DNA from 2 places in the Paenibacillus sp. J22P15 genome. Region 2 is predicted to be linked to the other one. Evidence: riboswitches for the same ligand, from Rfam matches in the RefSeq annotation. Region 2 holds a riboswitch; the other holds the start of a gene.
What was found. A riboswitch is a leader RNA that binds a small molecule or an ion and turns the genes downstream of it on or off. The one in region 2 is predicted to bind cobalamin.

Region 1: it holds a riboswitch for cobalamin, as region 2 does, so the genes downstream of both, AC0YN6_RS10920 (S-layer homology domain-containing protein) here and metE (5-methyltetrahydropteroyltriglutamate--homocysteine S-methyltransferase) in region 2, are expected to answer to the same signal.

What each region holds. Positions count from the first base shown of each region.
Region 1 is NZ_JBWDNT010000003.1:559,980-565,878, forward strand. Features, by position in the region: gene AC0YN6_RS10910 (DUF445 domain-containing protein) at 1-67, shown strand, start outside; gene AC0YN6_RS10915 (methyl-accepting chemotaxis protein) at 320-2,305, shown strand; cobalamin riboswitch at 2,404-2,604, shown strand; gene AC0YN6_RS10920 (S-layer homology domain-containing protein) at 2,755-5,871, shown strand.
Region 2 is NZ_JBWDNT010000003.1:222,716-228,614, forward strand. Features, by position in the region: gene AC0YN6_RS09370 (dienelactone hydrolase family protein) at 1-36, shown strand, start outside; gene AC0YN6_RS09375 (helix-turn-helix domain-containing protein) at 71-259, opposite strand; gene AC0YN6_RS09380 (hypothetical protein) at 274-393, shown strand; partial or broken gene AC0YN6_RS09385 (HIT family hydrolase) at 702-806, shown strand; gene AC0YN6_RS09390 (TVP38/TMEM64 family protein) at 951-1,559, shown strand; gene kduI (5-dehydro-4-deoxy-D-glucuronate isomerase) at 1,782-2,612, shown strand; gene AC0YN6_RS09400 (DeoR/GlpR family DNA-binding transcription regulator) at 2,638-3,432, shown strand; gene kduD (2-dehydro-3-deoxy-D-gluconate 5-dehydrogenase KduD) at 3,437-4,192, shown strand; cobalamin riboswitch at 4,492-4,685, shown strand; gene metE (5-methyltetrahydropteroyltriglutamate--homocysteine S-methyltransferase) at 4,835-5,899, shown strand, end outside.

The sequences.
Region 1 (5,899 bases), 340 kb from region 2:
GGCACTAGGTGCGGCATTTTATATTTTGCTATATGGCGTGTATGAACCGCTTTTGAATTTGTTGTAATGAGAAGCAGCTGTCCTCGAAATCACTCTATGTCGCTTTGTATGCGGCAGCAGGGTGATTTTTTTTCTATGCTTGATATGAAATAAATGAGGGTTAGGCTAGGTATTTTGTATGATTATTAATGTAAAAATTTAAAAAAATAATTATATAAATATGTATTTATTAAGGAGTTTTGATCTAATAGATTTAAAACGCATAACAATTTAGTTAAAATGGTTTAATATAGCTTAATTAACAATGGGGGCTGGAAAGATGAAGATGGGATTACGCTCGTTAACGAATAAATTTATGCTAGTGATGGCTGTTGCATTAGCTGTAATCGTAAGTGTGATATTAGTTTATGAATGGAACGCTGCACGTATAGTAATAGAAGAGCGGCTCCGCGATAAAGGTCGCGATCTTGCTTTATCTTTAGCCCGCACCCTTGAGAATGTAACCGAGCAGGACTTGAGCACGGGCATCGTGTTTCAGGATGGAACGAAATGGGATAGTGGAAAACTTAAACAAATTTTTTTTAACGATAAATTGACTGTAAATCCGTTAAGCACGGAGGTGGCTGAGAAAAGGCGGCAGGACTCAACCTACGCGGAGAAAACTGCGGTTTTGTACAATGGGGAATCTATTCCGCTCTATCAATACGAGCTGAAATATGATAGTGCATATGATCGCTATACGGATGAACGCTGGCAAGGCATTATGGATAGTTTTATGACTGATGATAATGTTATTTATGCAATGGCGACGGCCTACTCAGACAATCCATCATTCACTGGCTATATTGCAACGCATAACAGTGTTTATAGCGCTGTAGGAGAACAATCTGCGGATGCTTGGGGAGATGTAGGCTTATTAAGCCAAAATTATCGAGCCAATCGGATTTTTAATGATGAAACGGGCTACAATGCTGCCAAGAACACAAATGAGGACGATATATTTTTGCAGAAATATAACCGGCTTATTGACGGGAAAACGGTGGAAGCGTGGGATATTTCCTATCCTTTAATGATTGATGGCAAGCATTGGGGAGCCGTACGTGTCGCATTATCGAAAGAAAAGGAAGATGCGCTGATTGCAGCTGAAAGAACGAAAGTAATGATGCAATTTGGCGGATTAATGGCAGTAGTATTAGTCGTTTTATTTTTCCTGTCACAATTCATGGTGGGAAGAAAGCTTCGTAAAATCGTCCACGCTTCTGTCAATCTCAATTCCAGCGAAGCGGATCTCACTTACCGAATCGAAAACAAAGGTAATGATGAAATTACTCGTTTGGGAGAAGAAATCAATCATTTTATCGCCCATATGCAAAGCTTGATGCGGACCATTCGTAACAATGCAGCTTCGGTCTCAGATTTTGCGGGCAGGCTTGGGGTTGGTTCAAAGCAGAGCAGAGAGCTTGCTTCTCAGCTTGCTTCATCCGTAAATGAGATGGCAGCAGGCGCTGGAAACCAAGCGGATGGAGCAGTTGAGGCGGCTAGGTCAATGGAGGATATGGCGACGAGTGTTGGAAGAATTGCCTATTCTTCAAGCGTAATGTCAGAAGCATCCGGCGACATGCTGATTGCAGCGGAGCAAGGTTATTCGAAGGTTGATCATGCTGTGGGTCAAATGGAACGACTAGGCGCGGCAACTGCTTCGATATCACGAGTGATCGGCCAGCTAAATGAGCGCTCTTCAGAAATTCAAGAAATGGCAGGCACAATAGCTGCTATTGCTAATCAAACAAATTTGCTCGCTCTCAATGCTGCGATCGAGGCAGCTCACGCAGGAGAATATGGTCGAGGGTTTGCGGTTGTATCGAGTGAGATTAGAAAGCTGGCGGAGCAGGCTTCGGCTCATGCTGGTCAAATTGCAGAAACGATTGATGATGTGCTTGCGTTAACAAATAACGCCGTCAGCGCAGTAAATACGGGTGAGCAAGAAATGGAGCAAGGCTTGCACATTGTTCATAAGCTGAAGGAGTCTTTTGATACCATATGGAAGGAGTCCAGCAAGGTTGCATCACAAATCGAGGACGTGTCGGCTTCAACAGAGGAGATGGCGGCAGGCAGCGAAGAAGTAAGTGCCTCAGTCGAGACGATGGCACAAGTAGCCAAGGATACTTCAAACCATGCTGCTCAATCGGCAGTAGATACCGAACGCCAGAATCAGCTTGCTGCGGAGACGCTGCAGCTTGCATCGTCCGTAAATGAGCTTTCGGAGGAGCTTCAGCGGTCTATTAAGAGATTTAAAATCGATTAGAATACAGCTGTGAAATTCACAACTGAAAGAAAAACGTACAGAACCTTTGTCTAATCCATTCAAATTTGTTACAATGCACAAATCAAGCATTTACAATTTCATAGAATAGCTAATATGGTGCTGCCGTGAATGGTTTATTCACAAGCAGCTTAATAGGGAAGTTCGGTCAAAGTCCGACGCGGTCCCGCCACTGTATCGCTGAGCTGACTATCATGTTATCCACTGTCCAATTGTGACGGGAAGGAGATAGTCTAGCAATGAAGCGAAGCCAGGAGACCTGCCATAGGAGCGCTCTATATTTCTCACGAGGATGGGAGGGGGATGTTTATTCGTGCTTCAGCAGTAGGTGGATTCCTATGCTTTCTTGCACACGTGTCAGCCCAAACATCTTTCCACAAACGGAAAGATGTTTTTTTGTTGCTAGAAATGAGAAAAAGGGAGAGAAAACATTGCTTACATTGAAGAGATTTATGAAAAAGAGCTTGCCTGCTATTTTAAGTTTTGTATTGTTGTTTACTTTATTTTTACCTCAAGTAGGTAAAGCGGCAGATCATTCTGCGAATGCTTCATTAACAGGAATGATCGATAAGACGGTTCAATATTATAAAAATAGAAATTGGACCTTGGGTTCTTGGTGGGAAATTGTTGGCCTATGGGGTGCGGGAGAAAATTTGCAGGATGGCAGTTGGAAGCTGCCTAGTTGGAAGACCGTGGATCCTGGGCTGAAGCCTGATGATTACGACACAACTCATATCCGCTATATATTTGGATTGCTCGCTATGGGTGAAGACCCTGCGCATGCGTGGGAAACGGATCGAAATCTTTATGCGGAGCTGGCAGCGCAGCAAAATACAGATACCGGAGAAATTGGTGGAATATACAAACATGTGTGGGCGATGCTTGCACTCGACACGGGCGAAAAGCTTGGAAGTGATGTTGGCGGCTGGGATGCAACTGCCAAGAATAAGGCATTGAATTATATATTAGGCAAGGAGTCTAATGGGAAAATCGGGTATGACGCAGATTCTACGGGAATGGCTCTGCTCGCTCTTGGAAACTACCAGAGCGATAGCGCTGTTCAACAAGCAATTGTTAGAGTCAAAGCTTACTTGAAAGGAATCGCATTAAACAAAGAACAAGTTGTTTTTGGAGACAACTCCAACACTATGTCTGCTGTTGTATCGGGTTTGACAGCTATAAATGAGGATGTATTATCCAATGAATGGACCTTTAATGATAAGACGGTTCTGAATTCCTACCAAATGTTCGAAATTGGAGACGGTTCTTTTAAATGGAATATTAATTATGGCAATATTGGTATAGGTATGGCCACGGAGCAAGCACTAATTGCTCTACTTGATATTAAATATCAGAAATCAGTATGGTATCGTATTGGTGAAATTAAACTGCCTACTTCTGTTAATGTAAAGGTTAAGGTCGATGGCATTTCACAGAGCATTTATGAACAGAAAACCGTTGAACTAAAACAAAATAACGAGCCTGTGACTGCTCTCGATGCACTTAAAAAGGCGCTTACTACAGCAGCTCCACCGATCTCCTATAATATCGTAGAAAGCAGTTATGGTCCTTATGTCCAAGGTATTGCTGGACAGGAAGCGGGTTATTTTGGCGGCTGGGATGGCTGGATGTTCGAGGTTAATGGAACTGCGCCAAATGTAGGTGCAGGTGATTACGAGCTTAAGGAAAATGATGTTGTCCGCTTCTATTACAGCAGATATCCGGCTCTTTCTACGCAATTAACAATTGAGAACGGTGCTGCTAATCCAACGATTGATGTAAATCTTGTTGGCGATGAGTTCACTAATGCAGCGAACAAAATCGAAAACTGGACAATTGATACAGGGAATACGGAGCTGAAAGTAGCTTCATTAGTTCAAGATAAGAATACAGTAACGATTTCTTTCGAAGGAACAGCAACAGGCGGAGCAATTACGATTCAAGCGTTAGGCGCTGCGTTAGTAGGCAACAAAGAAAGTGATCCAATTTCTGTTGTAATTCCACGCGAAGTGAGTGATACAGCGGATCAAACAATTGATATTAATAAGAATGAAACGGTTGTTTCACTCGGAGCAGCAAGTGATGCACCGATCACGAATAATATCATTGTTACATTCCCATCAACTGCATTGCCAAAGGTAACGGCTATACGCGGCACAACTACACTGGACATTCCAGCGAATACAACTGTTACATCGACATGGGATAACAAGCTTCAGCTTCCAAAAAACTTAAGCACAGATGATAGCGGCCTAACTTCTAAGCTGAATACCGCTTTGTCTGCAGATAATAAGAAAGTGGATGCAATCGCAGTTCGAATTCAAGCAGGCGGCAACGAAAAAATACAATTCAATCAACATGTTATCCTTACCCTAAAAGGACAAGGCGATAAGGAAGCCGGCTTCGTTGATCAAGCGGGCAAATTTACTGCGATTAAGAAGTATCCAGATTCGTCGGTACGTACTGACGAGGTTTATGCCTATAACGATAACGGAAATCTTGTTATTAAAACGAAACATTTCACTGAGTTTCTAGCTTACACAACTGCAGCATTGACAGGTGGCGGCGATGGCGGCGGAACTATTCCAGATGCAGATACGATTAAATTATCCGTTGAAAAACGGTCGATAAATGCCGGGGATATTGTTGCTCCATATGCTGTAACACTTAAAGCAGGTGACACGGCCTTCACCGCCATCAAACGTGCTCTTGATGAAAAAGGTATTTCAATCGACTATACAGGCTCAGAATCAAGCATCTACGTGAAAGCGATTGGCGGACTTGCTGAGCGTGATCATGGCGACGTTAGCGGCTGGATGTATTCCGTTAATGGTGTTTTCCCTAACTACAGCGCAGGTTCATATGTATTGAAAAAAGGTGATGTGCTTCGCTGGCAATATACGAAGGATGGTGGTGCTGACCTTGGGGTTCCTATACCAGGTGGACCAGGATCAGGCGGAGGGCTTCCGGGAACAGGGCCAGAAGTGAAGCCAGATCCTTCAACACCTAAATATACCGATGCTGATAAAATTTCTAGCTGGGCGCTTGAAGCTGTAACGAAAGCAACTGCATTAGGCTTCATGCAGGGCACGAGCACAGACAATCCAAAATTCGAGCCTAAGCGTCAGTTAACTCGTGCGGAATTTGCTGCATTGATCGTGAAGTATGCAGGAGAAAAGCCGTTGCTTACGGATGCAGGATTTAAAGATGTGAACGAGCAGGATTGGTATTACGGTTATGTTGGAGCAGCAAAGGAAAAAGGATTGATGTCTGGTGTAACCGCGACCTCCTTTGCTCCAAATCAACCGATAACGAGACAAGAAATGGCTGCCGTTCTCGTTAGACTGAAAGGTCTTGCTGATGCTAACGCACCTCAAGCTGCGATTAAAGATCGTAATGACGTGTCAGCGTGGGCAGTTCCATATGTGAATGTAGCTTATCAAAAAGGCCTAATGACAGGCGATAACGGATTATTTAATCCGCAAGCGCTCGTTACGAGAGAAATGGCTGCAGTTGTCATCATTCGTTTGAATGAATTGAAATTATAATATAGGATGAAGCTGTCTCATCAGCTAT
Region 2 (5,899 bases):
GCATATGATTGGTTGAAACGGACATTATCCTCTTAAAAAATCATCCGACATCTAATCGTTATTATCTCTCTTACGTCATATATTGCTTACGAAATTTGGTTGGAGGCAATCCTATTTGCTGCGTAAAGTAATTAGAGAAGTAAGGGACGTTTTCGAATCCAACGTATTGGGCAATTTCTGCGATTGGCCACTCTGTTTTGAGCAGCAGCAGCTTGGCTTGCTCAAGCCGATACTTGGACAAATAATCGATAGGCGTCATACTGGGGCACGCAGTTGTACCGCTCGAATGCAGATACGATTCTTAAACAGGAGAATGTTACTTTCATTCCTTATTATGCATGGGTCAATCGCGGCAAAGGCGAGATGGCAGTATGGGTGAAGGAAAGGGTATAAACTCGTGATCTTTCACACGATAATTAAGCTTATAAAATCATGAGGCCGTCTCAAAAGTATCGATAGGAGATGATGCTCCTCTCCGCTACGTTGCAGAAAGTACACTAGAAACCTGACATGATACTCGGAGAGCATGGCTACGTTGCAGAAATGCAATAGAATTAGCCTGAAATCCGACTACCAAGCTGAAAATGGTGATTTCTACTGCATAAACTGCAACGTAGCTGCGGGAGCTGCTTCTGAATGAGAATTCTATTGCACAAAGTGCAATGTAGGCGGAGATAGCGGAGTACTGGCAGTTTATCAATATGCGAGTGTCTGAAGATTTTTATTGTGATGAAGTATTGAGCGGTCGAACTTCTGTACAGAAGGTAATCGAGACGGAGAATGTACTTGCCTATCACCATGCTAGGTCAAAAAGGTCGCCGCTCAAGTACAATCCGAATATGGTGCATGCAGGACTGAACATTGGTTATCGCTAAATCGACACAATGCTTGGGGCGTATTCCCCTTCAACAATGATAAGCTAGTTTCAACTACTATTCAGGAGTACACTCATGCTCAAAAAAATAGGCTTAGCCGCTATATATGGCATTATTGCTTTTCTCATTTATCATTACGGTGATGAAATACTGACTTGGTTCCAGCAAGCTGACAATATCCCGCTGGTCGCCTTAATGGCGACACTGGTAGCGCTATTTCCAGTCATCCCATATCCCGTTATCGGAGGACTCATCGGTGCTGCACTTGGTCCTGTGTTAGGCGCGGCAGTTACATGGACAGGCTCAGCGACAGCTTCGATCGTTATGTTTCTGTTTATCAGATATGGCTATCAGGAATGGGGGATGAAGATTCTCTACCGTTATCAAAGCATCGGCAAGTTGACAGCGATGTTTGAACGGAATGCGTTCCTAACGATTATGTTCGCTCGCCTTATACCGTTCATTCCTTCCATAGCGGTCAATATGTATTCGGCATTAAGCCGAGTGTCCTTTACCGTTTATGCTTTAGCCTCATCAATCGGCAAAATCCCGGCGATGCTATTGTTCGCCATAATAGGTGATTCTCTCATGACCGACCCGAGAAATTTATTAGTCACGATTGGGGTATACGGACTGTTTTTGATGTTGTCCATTTATGTGTATCGCCGCTGGAAGCTCCAATAGATGACACTGAAATCATGAACGACCTCTTCGCAGATGATGCGTATTGAGGTCTTTTTTTTATACTGATCATCTCTCAAACGATAAATGTATGAAAAGATAATGTTTAAAATGTACTGTTTATGTTCGTAAATGTGTGATATTATAAAAACGAACATTAACAAACATAAGCGTAAGCCCGCGAGGCATGTTTTACGCTAAAAAAACTTAGGAGGCTTTTAACCAATGGAAGTACGCCATACTACAAACCCTACCGATGTAAAGCAATATGATACGGAACGTCTACGCAGTGAGTTTTTGATTGAGAGTCTGTTTGAGCAGGATCAAATCAAAATGACATATACGCATTATGACCGCATGATCGTTGGCGGAGCAGTGCCTGTAAACGAAGCTATTCTGCTTGAGGATGCAGCAACACTGAAAACAGAATATTTCTTGGAGCGCCGTGAAGTCGGTTTCTTGAACATTGGCGGACCTGCGTCCATTTCCGTGGATGGCGAGGTATATGAGCTAAGCAAGCTTGAAGTGCTTTATGTTGGTAAAGGTAAACGTGAAGTTTTGTTGTCAAGCGTTGATAAAGCGAACCCTGCTAAGCTGTATTTCTGTTCCGCACTTGCGCATAAAGAAATCGCTACACGCAAAATGACGGTGGAGGAAGCGAATCCGTCCCATCTTGGCTCACAAGAAACTTCAAATGAGCGCGTACTTTACAAATATATTCATGCAGATGGCATTCAAAGCTGCCAGTTGATGCTTGGTGTAACTAGCTTGAAAACAGGAAGCGTTTGGAATACGATGCCTTCGCACGTGCATGATCGCCGCATGGAAGCATACTTGTACTTCGATATGAATGACGATGCTCGTGTATTCCATATGATGGGCGAGCCGTCACAGACGAGACATCTTGTTGTTGCTAACGAGCAAGCAATCATCTCGCCGCCATGGTCGATCCACTCCGGTGTTGGAACTAGCAATTATACATTCTGCTGGTCGATGGCTGGCGAGAACTATACATTTACAGACATGGACGCAGTACCTGCAAGCGAGCTAAAATAGAAATATTCGCTACAGGAGGTGCACTATGCTGGCTGCCGAACGGCATCGTAAGATTATAGATAAATTGGAGCAGCTTGGAGCTGTTAAGGTATCAGAGCTAAGCGAGCTGTTCCAGGTAACAGAGAAAACGGTTCGCGAGGACCTTGAGAAGCTTGAAGAGAAGGGATTGCTCAAACGGACCCATGGCGGGGCTGTGCTTGAGCAGGAAGGCGAGGATAGTCTCTACCCGCTGCAATTCCCGAATAGCAAGCATCAAAGGGAGAAGTCGGCAATTGCTGCTTTAGCGCTCTCCTGTATCGAGCCTAATGATATTATTGCGCTTGATGCGGGAAGCACAACGCTGGAGATGGCAAAGCGTCTGCCTAATATGCCTGTTACAGTGCTCACAAATGATTTGCTTATCATCCGTGAACTAACCGCTAAGGATCAAGTCAGGCTCGTTATTCCCGGAGGCTATCGACATAATAATTTATTGATTGGCGCGGAATCGCAGGATTGGATTAAACGTTTGAATGTCCATAAGCTGTTTCTTTCCACAACCGGCATTCATCTGGAATATGGACTTACTATATTTACAGAGGAATTGGCGAAGTTGAAAAAGCTTTATATGGATAATGCCAAGATCGTGTACTGTTTAGCTGATCATAACAAATTCGATAAGGGAGCACTAATTACGTTCGCCGAGTTGAATGAAGTTGATTATATCATTACAGACGATGGCATTGATTCAGACATAGCGGCAAAGTATGAGTCACTAAATATTAAGATGATGAAAGCGGCGCTTACTGATAGCGGAAAGCGTCCAAGAGGGAGGACTTGAACCAATGGGTTTGTTTGATTTGACAGGAAAAACGGCTGTCGTTACAGGCGCAGGACGCGGACTTGGAGAAGCGATTGCGCTTGGACTAGCTGAGGCGGGTGCCGATGTGGCGCTTGTTACGAACCAAACACCTGCTGACAAAACAGCAGCAGCGGTAAGAGCGCTCGGACGTAAAGCCATTACGATTCAGGCGGATATTTCTGACCGAACGAAGCTTGCAGGTATCATTGAGCGCACAGTAGATGAACTGGGACGCATCGATATATTGGTTAACAACGCTGGTATTATTCGTCGTACACCAGCAGCTGAGCACAGCTATGAGGACTGGCAGGCTGTACTTGACGTTAACTTAAATTCGGTATTTCTTCTGTCCCAGCTTGCTGGAAAACATATGATCGAGCAGGGCTCCGGCAAAATTATTAATATTGCATCCATGCTTACTTTCCAAGGTGGAATTAACGTTCCTGGCTATACATCCAGCAAACATGCGGTTGCAGGGCTTACTAAAGCGTTAGCTAGCGAGTGGGCTGGCAAAGGTTTGCAAGTGAACGCGATTGCTCCAGGCTATATGAGTACAGATAATACAGAAGCGCTTCGCGAGGATCCAGTACGCAGTGCTCAAATATTGCAGCGCATCCCGGCAGGACGCTGGGGAACGTCGGAGGATCTCATTGGTCCGGCAGTATTCTTGGCATCTTCAGCCTCCGATTATATGAATGGCCACATTATGGCTGTAGACGGCGGCTGGTTGGTTAGGTAAGCTCAGCACCAACATCGAAAGAGCTTTTCCTTCGTAGTATAAGTTGCGATGGGAGAGCTCTTTTTTTATATGAGGTAGATTTTATTTGTCCGTAATTGTATAATACAGTTTCTACATCCGTTTAGTCTGAATTGTGTCGAGACTAGTAGATTAGTAGTATTATTACATGCTAAAAGCGGTTGTGGAGTTATATAAGATTTTCTGTTCGTTTGCATAAGAAACATTTTTATGCACAGTATTGTATATTTATTAGTTAGAGTGTATAGTTATTCGTATTGCTAGAAAAAAGCGATCAATAACTGAAATAAGTGGAAATAGGTGCTCTTGCCCCAAAGCTTGAGCTTAAAAGGGAAGTCCGGTGTAACACCGGCGCGGTCCCGCCACTGTAACAGAGGAGTCTAAGCGTGAATGCCACTGATCTTAACCGATTGGGAAGGTAAGCTTACGATGATGATACTGGAGCCAGGAGACCTGCCTATTTGAACGACACTGCTTTTACCTACGGGAGATAGGGAGGTGTTAAAGACAGGACCGCTGTTTAATTAAACGACGGGCGTCTTTACCTTTGCTACTTTAAGGTAATGACGCCCTTTTTGCGCATTCATTTCATTTTTATTACATTTATTAGGAGGAATTATAGACATGAGTAAACTACAAAACAGTGTATTGGGATATCCGCGTATCGGGGAAAATCGGGAATGGAAAAAAGCACTCGAAGCTTTTTGGAAAGGTGATTTGGAAGAAGCAGTATTTCTAAAAACGCTCGAAGGTATTCGGCTGAATAATCTGAAGCTGCAAAAGGATAAAGGGATATCGATTATTCCTGTTAATGATTTTACGTTATATGATCAAATGCTGGATACTTCGGCGATGTTTGGCCTCGTTCCAGACCGCTTTGACTATAAAGGCGGACCTGTTCCAGTAAAGACCTACTATGCAATGGCTAGAGGCACACAGGAAGCACAGGCTTGTGAAATGACAAAATGGTTCAATACAAACTATCACTATATCGTTCCTGAGCTTGCTGGCGCTGCTCCGGTCTTAACAGAGAACCGTCCGCTGCTTGCATACCGTGAAGCAAAAGAAAAACTAGGTATTGAAGGGAAACCGGTTATTATTGGGCCATACACATTCCTCAAGCTCTCGAAGGGCTATGACGCTAAGCATCTTCCGCAGCTGGTTGAGCAGTTTGTACCGTTGTATGCACAGATTCTTAAGGAGCTTGAGCAAGAAGGCGTACAGTGGGTGCAAATCGACGAGCCAATCCTTGTTACTTCCGTAACGGAGGATGAGATTAAATTGATACAATCGATTTATGCCAAGCTGAATGAAGCTGCGCCAACACTTAACATTTTGCTTCAAACGTATTTCGAAGCGGTAGAGCATTATGAAGCTGTAGTCGCGCTTCCAGTACAGGCGATCGGGTTGGATTTCGTACACGGGTTAGAAAACAACCTGAAATCACTTGAGCAATTCGGTTTCCCGCAGGATAAGCTTGCCGGTATCGGACTTGTAGACGGCCGCAACATTTGGCGCTCGGACTACAAACAAAAGCTTGCGCTGTTGCAAAAAATTACTGCAGTTATTCCCGCGGATCGTATTATCGTTCAGTCATCGAGCAGTCTGCTGCACGTACCTGTAACGGCAAAAAATGAAACAAATCTGCCAGCTGAGCTGCGTGATGCGCTGGCATTCGCAGAAGAGAAG